Variovorax paradoxus: one gene and its partner. The protein of the gene in region 2 purifies or fractionates together with the protein of the main gene of each other region. This does not show direct contact. Links are inferred from orthologs where the notes say so. Each region holds a gene or a part of one and is shown on either strand. Other genes may lie near its edges. The genes, in order: QFZ47_RS12435 and QFZ47_RS16515.

Evidence for each region.
Region 1: the proteins of QFZ47_RS16515 (region 2) and QFZ47_RS12435 purify together in Escherichia coli (affinity purification with mass spectrometry, with the first as the bait; 2 studies listed by BioGRID). This does not show direct contact. The link is inferred for Variovorax paradoxus from one-to-one orthologs.

What each region holds. Positions count from the first base shown.
Region 1 is NZ_JAUSXL010000002.1:1,834,057-1,840,548, reverse strand. What follows is about bases 998-3,959. They hold QFZ47_RS12435 (FKBP-type peptidyl-prolyl cis-trans isomerase), read right to left. Parts: upstream 2,736-3,959; coding sequence 2,259-2,735; downstream 998-2,258. Other genes in these bases: QFZ47_RS12425 (aminotransferase class IV), read left to right, coding at 3,689-3,959; QFZ47_RS12430 (amino acid ABC transporter ATP-binding protein), read left to right, coding at 2,874-3,656; QFZ47_RS12440 (CYTH and CHAD domain-containing protein), read left to right, coding at 998-2,240. Also shown: QFZ47_RS12445 (amidase family protein), read right to left, coding at 1-581; more of QFZ47_RS12440, read left to right, coding at 654-997; more of QFZ47_RS12425, read left to right, coding at 3,960-4,642; QFZ47_RS12420 (transporter substrate-binding domain-containing protein), read left to right, coding at 4,696-5,547; QFZ47_RS12415 (amino acid ABC transporter permease), read left to right, coding at 5,581-6,261; QFZ47_RS12410 (amino acid ABC transporter permease), read left to right, coding at 6,264-6,492. UniProt on the Escherichia coli protein: Folding helper with both chaperone and peptidyl-prolyl cis-trans isomerase (PPIase) activities. Chaperone activity prevents aggregation of unfolded or partially folded proteins and promotes their correct folding.
Region 2 is NZ_JAUSXL010000002.1:2,726,846-2,733,106, forward strand. The notes cover bases 3,531-6,261. They hold QFZ47_RS16515 (DsbC family protein), read right to left. Parts: upstream 5,392-6,261; coding sequence 4,669-5,391; downstream 3,531-4,668. Other genes in these bases: QFZ47_RS16510 (M61 family metallopeptidase), read right to left, coding at 3,531-4,669; QFZ47_RS16520 (FAD-dependent monooxygenase), read right to left, coding at 5,412-6,261. Outside these bases: QFZ47_RS16490 (sigma-70 family RNA polymerase sigma factor), read left to right, coding at 1-45; QFZ47_RS16495 (hypothetical protein), read left to right, coding at 42-1,235; QFZ47_RS16500 (enoyl-CoA hydratase), read right to left, coding at 1,289-2,068; QFZ47_RS16505 (DUF2325 domain-containing protein), read left to right, coding at 2,203-2,808; more of QFZ47_RS16510, read right to left, coding at 2,819-3,530. UniProt on the Escherichia coli protein: Acts as a disulfide isomerase, interacting with incorrectly folded proteins to correct non-native disulfide bonds.

The DNA of each region.
Region 1 (6,492 bases), 890 kb from region 2 along the record:
ACGCCGCAAAAGCTCGCGGGAACGCGCAGCGAGCCCGTCAGGTCGCTGCCCAGTTCCAGCGCCACCATGCCGGTGGCCACCGCCACCGCGCCGCCGCCCGACGAGCCGCCCGGCGTGCGCCTGGCGTCGAGCGGGTGCACCGTGCGGCCGTACACCGGATTGGCGCACTGCCAGTCGGCCAGCGCCGACGGCACGTTGGTCTTGCCGAGAATCACCGCGCCTGCCGCCTTGAGGCGCGCCACGGCCACGGCGTCCTGCCGCGGCACGAAATCGCGGAACGGCGGCAGGCCCCAGCTGGTCGGCAGGCCGGCGACGTTGAAGGCTTCCTTCACCGTCATCGGCACGCCCAGCAGCGGCCGGCGCTCGCCGCGCGCGAAGGCCGCATCGGCTTCGGCGGCCTGGCGGCGCGCGCGATCGAAGTCGCGCACCACCACCGCGTTGAGCCTGCCATCGAGCGCCACGATGCGGGCGATGGCGGCTTCGCACAATTCAACCGCGCTCACCTGTTTGGCGGCCAGTGCCTTGGCCGACTGTGCGGCTCCGGCGGCCAGGAGGGTGGTGGGGTCGAGGGGCGTGGCCATGGCGAGCCTTTCTTTCTTGATGCCGCAGCGGCAGGCGAAGCGCCGGCTGCGCGATGAAAAAGACCGGGCATCATGGCCGCCATGGAAATCGAGTTCAAGTTTCATGTTCCCGCGCAGCGGCTGAAAGCCGTCGAGGCCGCCCTGCGGCGCGGCAGCGTGGTGCGCACCCGCCTGCAGGCGCGCTACTTCGACACCGCCGACCAGGCGCTGGCCGCCCAGGGCATCGTGCTGCGCCTGCGCAAGGAGGGGCGGCGCTGGGTGCAGACCGTCAAGGCCACCGGCGACAACGCACTGCACCGGCTGGAACACAACGTCGACCTTGGCGCAGCGGCGGGTAGCGCGGCCCCGGCCATCGACCCGCAGCGCCACCAGGGCACGCCAGTGGGCGAGCGGCTTGCGCAGGTGCTGGCCGCGAGCGGCGCGCCGCTGGTCGAACGCCAGTCCACCGACATCGTGCGGCTCACGCGCGACGTGCGCACCACGGGCGTCGGTGCGGCCGTGGTGGAGCTGGCGCTCGATGTCGGCAAGGTCATCGCCCATGCGGGCACGCCGGACGAGCGTGAATCGCCGGTGTGCGAGCTGGAGCTCGAACTCAAGCGCGGCGAGGTGCAGGGCCTCGTCACGCTGGCGCGCCGCTGGTCGCAGCAGCACGGCCTGTGGTTCAGCACCGTGTCCAAGGCCGAGCGCGGCGCGCGCCTGCTGGCGAAGCTGGACACGGTGCCGGCCGTCAGGGCCGCGGCGCCGCGCTTTGCCGAAAGGAAAGACCGACTCGACGGCCGCGCCATCCAGCAGGCCGTGGTCGCATCGTGCCTGGCCCAGATGCTGCCCAACGCGAGCGAGCTCGCCGCGGGCAGCACCGATGAAGAACAGATCCACCAGCTGCGCATCGGCATCCGGCGCCTGCGCACAGCGCTGCGCGAACTCGGGCCGCTCGATGCGGGCAGCGGAGGTTTCGATGCGGCCCAGTGGGAGCCGCCGCTGGTCGAGGCTTTCCGCGCGCTCGGCGCGCTGCGCGACCGCGAGCAGATCGTGAAGCTGGCGCAGCCGCAACTGCGCGATGCGGGCGCGCCGGAGTTCGATCCGCTGGCCGGCGATGAAGCGGGGGCCGATGCGCCGCTTTCACCCGGCGAAGTCGTGCGTGCGCCGGCATTCCAGTCGGCGCTGGTTTCGCTGATCGGTTTCACCGCGGCGACGCCAGCAAAACCCGGCGACATTGCGGGAGAAGCCGCGCCAGAATCAGCGCCGCTGAACGCCGGCGATGCGCACCGCCTCCTGCGCAAGCAGCTGCAGCGCCTGCACCGGCAGACCGTGCGCGACGGCCGGCGCTTCGAATCCCTGGCCCCCGAAGACCAGCACCGCACCCGCAAGCGGCTCAAACGGCTGCGCTACCTTGCCGAATTCGTGGTGCCGTTGTTTGCTGCCGAGGGGGACGCCGGGCGCTACCTGAAGCGCCTGCGCCCCGCGCAGGACGCACTCGGCGAATTCAACGACGAAGCCGTGGCGCTCGCGCTCTACCGGGACGCCACCGGTCGCGATGCGCGCGCATGGTTTGCCGTTGGCTGGTTCAGCGCGCGCCATGCGGCCGGCGCGAAGGCGTGCCGCAAGGCGCTGGGCAGGATCGGGAAGGCGCCGCGGTTCTGGAAGAAGAAGAAAAACTAAGCAGCAGAACGCGACCGTTCAGTGGTGGTGCCCGTGCGCCCCATGCACATGCCGATGCTCGATCTCCACCGGCAGCGCCGCGCGCACGTCCGTCACCTGGAGGCTGAACTTCAAGGCCTTGCCGGCCCATGGATGGTTGCCGTCGAGCAGCACGACCGGCCCCTTGATCTTCATCACGGTGAAGAGGTGTTCGGTGCCATCGTCGAGCCGTCCCTCGAGTTGCCCGCCCACCTTCACGCCCGGCGGAAAGTCGGCCTTGGGGATGCTGCGCACCAGCGACTCGTCGCGCAGGCCGAAGGCGTCTTCAGGGGCGAGGTTCAGCGTGGCCTGGAAGCCTTTTTCCTTGCCATCGAGCGCTTCCTCGATCTTGGGCAGCGTGTTCTCGTAGCCGCCATGCAGGTAGGCCATCGGCTCGGGGCTGGCTTCGATGAGCTTGCCCTGGGCGTCGGCGACCTTGTACTTGAGGGTGACGACTGTGTCTTTTTCGATTTTCATGGGGGGCGATTCTCCCGCAGGGGCGAACCGGCCGTGCCGCGGCTGACGAGCGCCCCCGCGATACACGTGGCACGGACTTTGCATAGATGGTACAACTCCCGATTGTCGATTGTCCGACAATCAATAACATCCCATTCCATGACAGCCGCCCCGCCCGTTCTCCGCATCCAGGCCCTGCACAAGCGCTACGGCAGCCACCATGTGCTGCGCGGCATCGACCTCGACGTGCTGCCCGGCGACCGCATCGCCATCATCGGTTCGAGCGGCTCGGGCAAGAGCACGCTGTTGCGCTGCCTCAATTTCATGGAAACGCCCTCTGCCGGACAGGTGGTCCTCAAGGGGCGCGCCGTGGGCCGGCCCGTGGCGGGTTCCGACACCCTGCGCTACGGCGAAAGCGAACTCAGCGAGGTGCGCAAGCAGGTCGGCATGGTGTTCCAGCAGTTCAACCTGTTCCCGCACATGACGGTGCTGCAGAACGTCATGGAGGGTCTGGTGACCGTCAAGCGCCTGCCCGCGGCGCAGGCCAGCGAGCGCGCCATGGCCGAAATCGCCAAGGTGGGCCTGGCGGAAAAGACATCCGCCTACCCGGGCCACCTGTCCGGCGGCCAGCAGCAGCGCGTCGCCATCGCCCGGGCGCTGGCGATGGAACCCGAGGTGCTGCTGTTCGACGAGCCGACCTCCTCGCTCGACCCCGAACTGGTCGGCGAGGTGCTCGGCACCATCCGCGCGCTGGCGGACGAGGGCCGGACCATGCTGCTCGTGACGCACGAGCTCGGCTTTGCCTACCACTTCGCCAACAAGGTGGTGTTCCTCGCCGACGGACTGCTGCACGAAAGCGGCACGCCCGACGAGGTGCTCAAGCACCCGAAGCAGGAGCGCACGCAGCGCTTCATCGAGCGCTTCACCGCCTTCCATTTCTGACTTCCACGCGAATCACAGCAGGACTCTCATTCATGCCCGCCGACAGCGCCCCTTCGAAGACCAGTTCCCAGGCCTACGCCCCCGATGCACGCAACGACGAAGTGCTCGTCTACGTGAACGGGCAGTTCGTGCCGCGCCACCAGGCGGTGGTGTCGGTGTTCGACGCCGGCTACGTGTGCGGCGACGGCGTGTGGGAAGGCCTGCGCCTGGTCGACGGCCGCATCGTGTCCTTCGACGCCCACATCGACCGCATGTACGAGGGCGCGAAGTCGATCTCGCTGGACCTCGGCATGACCCGGGCGCAGACGAAGCAGGTCGTGGTCGACACCTTCCTGCGCAACGGCATGCGCGACGGCGCGCACGCGCGGCTCATGGTCACGCGCGGCGTCAAGAAGACGCCCAACCAGGACCCGCGCTTCATCATCGGCAGCGCCACCGTGGTCTGCGTGGCCGAGCACAAGGTGGTCACGCCGGACGCCAAGCGCAACGGACTGAAGCTCTTCACCTCGACCTTGCGCTGCAGTGGGCCGGACGTGTTCGACCTGCGGCTCAATTCGCACAGCCGTCTCAACCTGATCCAGGCCCTGATCCAGGCCATCCAGGCCGGCGCGGACGAGGCGCTGATGCTCGATCCGAACGGCTTCGTCTCGAGCTGCAACTCCACCAACTTCTTCGTGGTGCGCCACGGCGCGCTGTGGACCTCGTCGGGGCGCTACTGCTTCAACGGCATCACGCGCGCCACCGTGGTGCGGCTCGCACGCGAGGCGGGTATCCCGGTGCACGAAGGCGACTTCACGCTGGCCGAGGTCTACGCGGCCGACGAAGCCTTCGTCACCGGCACGCTGGCCGGCCTCACGCCTGTGTCATCGGTCGACGGCCGCGCGCTGGTGCCGCTCGGCCCACTCACGCAGCGCCTCGACGCGCTCTACCGCGCCTATATCACGAGCGCAAACGAGGCCCACGGCGCATTGCCCGCGGCCGCCTGAACACCGCCACACCGCCTGCTCCCTTCAACTCCAGTCCACGGAAAGCCCATCCCATGAACGCCACAACTCCCTTCCGGCGCCTGCGCCGTACCGTCGCTCTTGCGCTCGCCGCCTCCCTGACGCTCGGCAGCCTCGCCGCCGGCGCGCAGACCAACACGCTGCAGAAGATCAAGCAGAGCGGCGAGCTGCGCATCGGCGTCGCGCCCGGCGACCCGTGGTACTTCCGCGATCCTGCCTCGGGCACCTGGACCGGGCTCGGCGTGCTGCTCGGCGAACAGGTCGCCAAGGAGATGGGCGTGAAGATGACGCCGGTCGAGACCACCTGGGGCAACAGCGTGGCGGCGCTGCAGGCCGGGCAGATCGATGCCATGTTCGTGCTCGACGCCACGGAAGAGCGCAAGAAGGCGATCGACTTTCCGGCCAGCCCTCTGCTCTGGTATGCGCAGGGCGTGCTCGCGAAGGACGGCCTTGTTGCAAAGAACTGGGCCGACCTCGACAAGCCCGAAGTGCGCATCGGCGTGGCGCTCGGCACGGCGACCGACCGCGACCTGACCACGCGCCTGCCGAAGGCGAAGATCGAACGCTTCACCAACACCGACGAAACCGTGGCGGCCTTCATGTCGGGCCGCGTCGACGCGATCGGCTTCTACCACCCGGCGCTGGTCATCGCGTATTCGAAGATCCGCAAGGGCAAGGTGCAGGTGCCGCAGCCGGTGGTTGCGCTGCCGACCAGCGTAGGCATCCGCCGCGAGGCCGACGCCGGCTTTCGCAACCAGCTCGACGGCTTGATCGGCAAGCTCTACGCCTCGGGCCAGACGCAGGCACTGTACGGCCAGTACCTCAAGACCAAGGGCATCGACCCGGCCACCGTGCCCGGCGTGATGAAGGAAACGCTCGGCCAGTAGCCCGAGCGGATCGAACTGGCCGGGCGAGCGCACATGAACTACGACTGGGACTTCAGCGGCGTCTGGGCGCACCGCGACATGCTGCTCGCGGGCTTCGTCGGCACGATGAAGATCGCTGCCGTCGCCATCGCGCTGGGCGTGGTGTTCGGCGTTGTGCTCGCGGCCCTTCGGCTGTCGGGCAGGGCGTGGCTCGCCAGGCCCGCGCTGTGGATCATCGAGTTCTATCGCAACACGCCGCCGCTGGTGCACTTCTTCTGGGCCTTCTACGCATTGCCGGTGCTCATCGGCGTGAGCCTCGACCCTTACGCGGCAGCGGTCATCGCGCTGTCGACGCAGTCGGGCGCGTTCTTCGCCGAGGTGTTCCGCGGCGGCCTGGTGTCGATCGAGCGCGGGCAGTGGGAAGCGGCGCGCGCCATCGGCATGCGCTCGCACCAGGCCTTGCGCCGGGTGGTGCTGCCGCAGGCGCTCGCGCGCATGCTGCCGCCGTTCATCGAGCGTTCGTTCGAACTCATCAAGACCACCGCGCTGGCCTCCACGCTGGCCTACTCCGACCTGCTCTACCAGGCCATGCAGGTCAACTCGATCACTTTCCGCCCGCTGGAGGTGTACACGGTGGTCGCGGCCATCTTCTTTCTGGCGCTGTTCTCGCTGAGCCTGCTCGCGCGCATGGCCGAGCATCGCCTGGCCATTTCCACCCGCGCTGCAGGACACTGACGATGGACTTCACCTGGGACTTCTCGGCCGTGCTGCTGCACTGGCCCGTGCTGCTCAAGGGCGTGGGCGTCACGGCCGGGCTGTGGGCCATTGCCTTTCCCTCGGCCATGGCGATCGGCCTCCTGATCGCGCTCGGTGCGCGGTCGAAAAGCCGCCTCGTGGGCACCGCGACGCGCGGCTACATGGAGCTGTTCCGCAACATCCCGATCCTGATCCAGCTGGTGTGGTTCT
Region 2 (6,261 bases):
GGCTGCATGGAACGCTACCTGTCGGTGCTGGAGCAGCGCGCATGAACAGCGGCAGCGGCAGCGGCAACGGCACCCCCGGCTTCGAAGGTGGCAGCGAAGACGCCACGCTGCGCGACCCCGCACTGCGCCGCGCGCTGGACCATGCGCCGGACAGCGACGCGCTGCCCGATCCGCGCACACGCGACGCCATCAGGAAGATGGCGCACAACCTTGCACCGGTTCCCGCGGCGGCGGCCGAAGACAAGGGGGCCGCGCCGTGGTGGCGCCGGCTGTTCGGCGGCGGTGGGGGATCGCATGCCCGCATGCCGTGGAACGCGGCCTTTGCGACCGTGCTGCTGGCCACCTTCGTGACTGTGCTCTGGCACCGCGAACCGGTGCCCGATGCGCGGCTGGATGGAGAGGCGGGAGTTGCCTCGGCACCTGCAACCGCTCCAGAGGCGGCGCCGTCCGCGGCCGCGGTTCCGGCACCGGCACCGGCGCCGGCACCGGCGCAGCCGCAGGCCGAGGCGGCGAGAGACTCGGCGAGCGAAGAATCAATGCGAAAGAGGGAGAGCGCAGCCCGCCGATCCGCGCCGCCGCCCTCCGGCAAGCAGGCTGCTGCGCCAGCGCCCCAGTCCCAGATCAGCCAGGCCGCGCCGGAGCCATCGCCCTTGCCACCACCGCTCCCCGCAACAGCGCCACCAGCAGCGGCGATTGCACCGGCGCCGCCTCCCCCGGCCATGGCTCCTGCAGCGCCGCCCGCTACCCGCGAGGCCGTCAGCGGCGGCGTTTCTGCGTCCTCTCTAGCCCTGTCGGCGCCGCAGCAGCGCAGCCCCAATGCCGAGGCCGCCGCCGGCATGTTGCGCTCGGCCCCCGCGCCGCGCGCGGCCGTGATGGGTGACAAGGCTGCGGCAAGTCCGGCTGAAGGTGCGCCGACGTTCTCGGCGCTCGACCAATGGACGTCGTTGAATGCAATGCGCGCCGGACAAGGCGTGCGCCATGCGCGCGGCGATACCGAGGGGCTGGCCGCGCTGGTCAACACGCTGGCCCGTTCGGCCACGGCGCCCGGCGCCGAGCTGGCCGCGCCGGTCGAGGCGCGGCTGGAGCTCTACCGCGGTGCCGCCTTGCTCGCGGTGCTCGAAATCGCAGGCGACCAGGTGCGCTGGATGCCGCAGGGCAGGGCGGCCGGTGCCTCGGTCGGCACGCCGCCAGCCCAGGCGCTGGCTGATCTGAGAGCGCTGCTCGTGCGCCAGTAGCGCAGCAAGCAAACAGCCGCCGGCGCGGCGCTCAACCAGGCGCGCGCTGTCGCTCAGGCGTTCTTGAAGTCCGGCTGGCGCTTGGCAAGAAAGGCGTCCATGCCTTCCTTCTGGTCGGCCGTGGCGAACAGCGCATGGAACAGCCGGCGCTCGAACATCACACCGTCGGAAAGGCCGCTCTCGAAGGCGCGGTTGACCGACTCCTTGGCCGCCATCACCGCGATCTGCGAGTAGCCCGCGATGATGAGCGCAGCGCCGAGCGCTTCGTCGGCCAGTTTCTCGAAGGGCACCACGCGGCTCACGAGGCCCGCGCGCTCGGCTTCGGCGGCGTCCATCATGCGGGCGGTGAGCGCCATGTCCATCGCCTTGCTCTTGCCCACCGCGCGCGGCAGGCGCTGCGTGCCGCCGGCGCCGGGGATCACGCCGATCTTGATTTCGGGCTGGCCGAACTTGGCGTTGTCGGCCGCGATGATGAAGTCGCACATCATCGCCAGTTCGCAGCCGCCGCCGAGCGCAAAGCCGCTCACGGCCGCGATCACGGGCTTGCGGATCGAGCGGATGGTTTCCCAGTTGCGCGTGATGTAGTCGCCCTTGTAGGTGTCGATGAAGCTGTACTTGGCCATCGCGGCAATGTCGGCGCCGGCCGCAAAAGCGCGTTCGCTGCCCGTCAGGATGATGCAGCCGATGGCATCGTCGGCATCGAAGGCCTTGAGCGCGGTGCCCAGTTCGGTCATGAGCGCGTCGTTGAGCGCGTTGAGCGCTTTGGGCCGGTTGAGGGTAACGATGCCGACCTTGCCTGCTTCGGTCCGCACTTCGATGTTTTCGTAGCTCATGGTGTCTCCAGGGGAAGGAAAAAAACGCGTCCCACTATACCGAGCAAGGTTTGCCATCCACCGGCGCCGGGGCGATCGCGAGGTTCTGCATTTGAGAATTATTCTCATCTAGAATGCCCGCCATGGAGTTCCCGATGCAAGAACATGCCGTGTTGCTGCGGGCCTATGCCCGGGTCCAGGAACGCTGCTCGCAAATGATGGCCGAGCAGGCTGCCCGGATCGAGCGGCTCGAGGCGCAGGTCGCGCGGCTGCGCGGCGCGCTGGTGGCGCGCGATTCCGCCGTGGCCATCGTGCGCGAAGAACTCGCGGCGCGCGCGGCCGCGGGCAGTGCGCTGCCCAAGCGCCTCGATGCGCTGCTGGCACCGGCGAGCCAGCAGCGCGCCATGCCGATGCCGCAGCCTCACGACGCGCCGGCCGACCTGCGCGAAAAGGCCGTGCTGTGCGTCGGCCGCGAGCAGCAAGAGGCGCCATCGCTCGCGCGCCAGCTGGTGGAAATTGCCGGCGGCCGCTATTTGCACCACGACGGCGGCGACGATGCCGACGAGCTGGCACTCGAAGCCGGGCTGCGCGCCGCCGATCTGGTCATCTGCCAGACCGGCTGCGTGAGCCACGGCGCCTACTGGCGCGTGCAGGACCATTGCCGGCGAACCGGCAAGCCCTGCGTGCTGGTGGGCGAGCCGCAGCCGATCCAGTTCGTGCGGCAGCAGCCGGCTGCCACTGCCACCGGGTCCGAACGGTAGCGGGCCGTCCTCAGCGCCGGGCGCCCGGCGCGAGCCAGTCTGCGACCTTGGTCGCGTCGTGCAGGAACAGGCGCCAGGTGGTCGAACCCACCGGCAGCACCAGCGGGAGCCTCCGCAGCTTGCGATCGCGCGCCACCAGCGCGGTGCAGCGCGTGGCGTCGCCGAGGTACAGCGCCAGGTCGTCGAGCTTGGCGATGCGCCAGGCCTGCGCGGGGCGTTGCTGGCCCTTGCGGCCGACCGCGGGCAGCTCGACGCCGATCCATTCGTCGTGGGCCGAGAAGCCCGCCTTTTCGGCCGCGCCGCCGCGCAGCACCACCTTGACCTGAACGCTTCCGTTGGCCTCGGCCACGCGCAGGCCCAATGCCTGCGCCTGCTGCGAGGGGTCTTCGAGCGCGGCCACGCCATGCGCACGCAGCAGCTCCGCCAGCGGCAGCTCGTCGGTCGAATGCACCCACTGCGCGATCTCGGCCGCATAGGAGCGGCCGCCCACGGCCTCGAGCGCCGCGGCCACGTCGGCTTCGCTGATCGGGCCGCCGCCGCCCTGCGTCCACAGGTGGCGCATCACGTCGTCGAGCGTGCCCTGGCCTTCGCGGCGCAGCGTGAGGTCGAAGCACAGCGCCACCAGCGCGCCCTTGGTGTAGTAGCTGACGGTGCCGTTGGGCGTTTGCTCGTCCTGCCGGTAGTACTTGACCCAGGCGTCGAAGCTCGCCTCGGCCACCGACTGCACGAGCCGGCCCGGCGTCTGCAGCACCTGGTTCACGGTCTTGTTGAGCAGGCGCAGGTAGCCCGCATCGTCGATGCGTCCGGCGCGGCGCAGCAGCAGGTCGTCGAAGTAGCTGGTGAAGCCCTCGAAGAACCACAGCATGTGCGTGTAGTTTTCGCGGCTGTAGTCGTAGTGCGCGAATTCCGCCGGGCGCATGCGCTTCACGTTCCAGGTGTGGAAGTACTCGTGGCTGATGAGGCCCATCAGCGTGGTGTAGCCCTCGGGCTGCTTCTTCACGCCGCGCTGCGGCAGGTCGCGCCGGTTGCAGATCAGCGCGGTGGAGTGCCGGTGCTCGAGCCCGCCGTAGCCGTCGTCCACCGCGTTGAGCATGAACACGTAGCGGTCGATCGGCAGCTTGGGCCCGCCTCGCTTGCCGGCCTTGTCGCCGTGCCAGAAGCGGATCTCGGCTTCGCAGATGGCCTGGGTGTCGGCGATCAGGCGCTCGCCATCGAACGAGGCGGCGGCACCCGCGATCACAAAGCGGTGCGGCACCCCGCAGGCCTCGAACTCGGCGCTCCAGAAAGCGCCCATCTCGACCGGGCTGTCGGCCAGTTCGCCGTAGCCGGCGGCCAGGTAGCGGCCGAAGCCGTGCTTGTCGATCTTCGCGGGCACGAGCGCCGTGGCGCACGACCAGCGCGCATCGCCGGACAAAGCGGGCGCGGCGATCTCCAGCGCATGCGGCGCGTCGGTCTGGCCCTCGACCCGCAGGCACAGGCTGGTGCCGTTGAAGAAGCCGCGATCGGCGTCGAGCCAGGCGGTGCGCACCGAGTTGTCATAGGCGCAGACCTGGTAATGCAGCACCAGCGGTTGGCCCGGCACGCAATCGGCCTGCCAGCTGCACTTGTCGAGCTGCGTCAGCGCGGGCTTGCGGCGTCCTTGGGTGGCGCGCAGGCCCTGCAGGTTCTTGGCGAACTCGCGCACCAGGTAGCTGCCCGGAATCCACACCGGCAGCGTCACGCGCTGCTGCGCGGCGGGTGCTTCGATGGTCAGGGTGACGGCGAACAGGTGCGCATGCAGGTCGGCGCACTCGATGCGGTAGTGCACCGCGGCGGCCGGCGCAGCCGCTCGCGCGCGCCGGGAAACGGTCGACGTGGCCATCAGTTGATGGAGGCGGCGAGTTGCTTCTCGACCTGGTCCGCGGGAATGGCGCCCGGCGCGCGGGTGCCGTCGCTGAAGATCAGCGTGGGCGTGCCGGTGATGTTGTACTTGCGGCCGAACTCGACATTGCGCTGCAGCGCCGTTACGTCGCAGCTGCTGGCCGCGGCGGTGGGCTTGACGCTGGCTTCCATCCAGTCGCCCCAGGCCTTGCCCTTGTCCTTGCTGCACCAGATGTCGCGCGACTTCACGGCCGAATCGGGGCCGAGCACCGGGTAGAGGAACAGGTAGACGGTGACGTTGTCGACCGTCTTCATGTCCTTTTCGAAGCGCTTGCAGTAGCCGCAGTTCGGGTCTTCGAACACCGCGAGCTTGCGCTTGCCGGTGCCGCGCACGATCTTGATGGCGTCCTTCACGGGCAGCTTGTCGAACGAGACCTGGCTGAGCTTCTCGATGCGCTCCTCGGTCAGGTTCTTGCGCGCATTCACGTCGATGAGGTTGCCCTGCAGCAGGTAGTTGCCCTGCTCGTCGGTGTAGTAGATCTGGAAGCCGTTCACGCGCACTTCGTAGAGGCCCGGCAGCGGCGACTTCGTGACTTCCTCGATGGCCGGGAACTGCGGAATGCGCGCCGGAAGGTTCTTGCGGATTTCGGCTTCGCCGGCCAGGGCCGTGGCGGCCGCACCGAGCGTGCAGGCGGCGAGAAGAAGGTTGCGTACAAGTTTCATTGGAAGTCCGGTCGATGGATTCATGCCTTCAAGCCCATCGCCCGGTTGGCGATCCAGTGCTTGAGGAGGCGCGTGCGGTCGAAGCCGCGCATGCCCCAGTTGCGCAGCGCGGGCAGGGGCCCCGCGCTGTGCGAGAACAGCTGCTGCAGGCCGTCGGTGGCCAGGCTCATCTGCAGCACGTCGGCGCGGCGCGCGCGCTCGTAGCGGCGCAGCAGGCGCGGATCGCCCACGCTGCGCCAGTACTCGCGCTGCCTGATCACGTCGGCCAGCATGGCCGCATCGGCCAGGCCGAGATTGAGGCCTTGGCCCGCGAGCGGATGCACCGTGTGGGCCGCGTCGCCGGCCAGTGCCCAAGACTGCGAAGCAGCGCCCGGTGCCTGCGGCATCGTGCCGGTCCAGCGGTCGGCAATGGCGCGCGCGAGCGGCCAGGCGGCGCGTTCGCTCGTGAGCTTGAGAGCGCCGAGCGCGCCATGGCTGGCTTCGCTCACCGCAACATTGAATTCCTCCGCGCCTTGCGCCAGCAGGGCGGGCGCGCGCAGCTGGTCGACCGACCACACCAGCGCCAGCGAATGGCCCTGCACGCCGTCCATCGGCAGCAGCGCCAGCACCTCGCCCGTGTCGCTGAACCACTGGCGCGCCACGCCGTCGTGCGGCTGCGCTGCTTCGAGCCGCGCCGCAATCGCATGCTGCGGATAGCGTGTGACCGCGTAGCTCACACCGAGCGCATCGCGCGTGGCGCTGGCCTTGCCTTCGCACACCACGGTGAGCGGCGCGGGCACGGGCTCGGAGACGATCTCGACCTGCGGCTGGAAGCGGACCGCATCGGCCAGCTGCTGCTCGAGCGCGGGCACGTCGACGATCCAGGCCAGC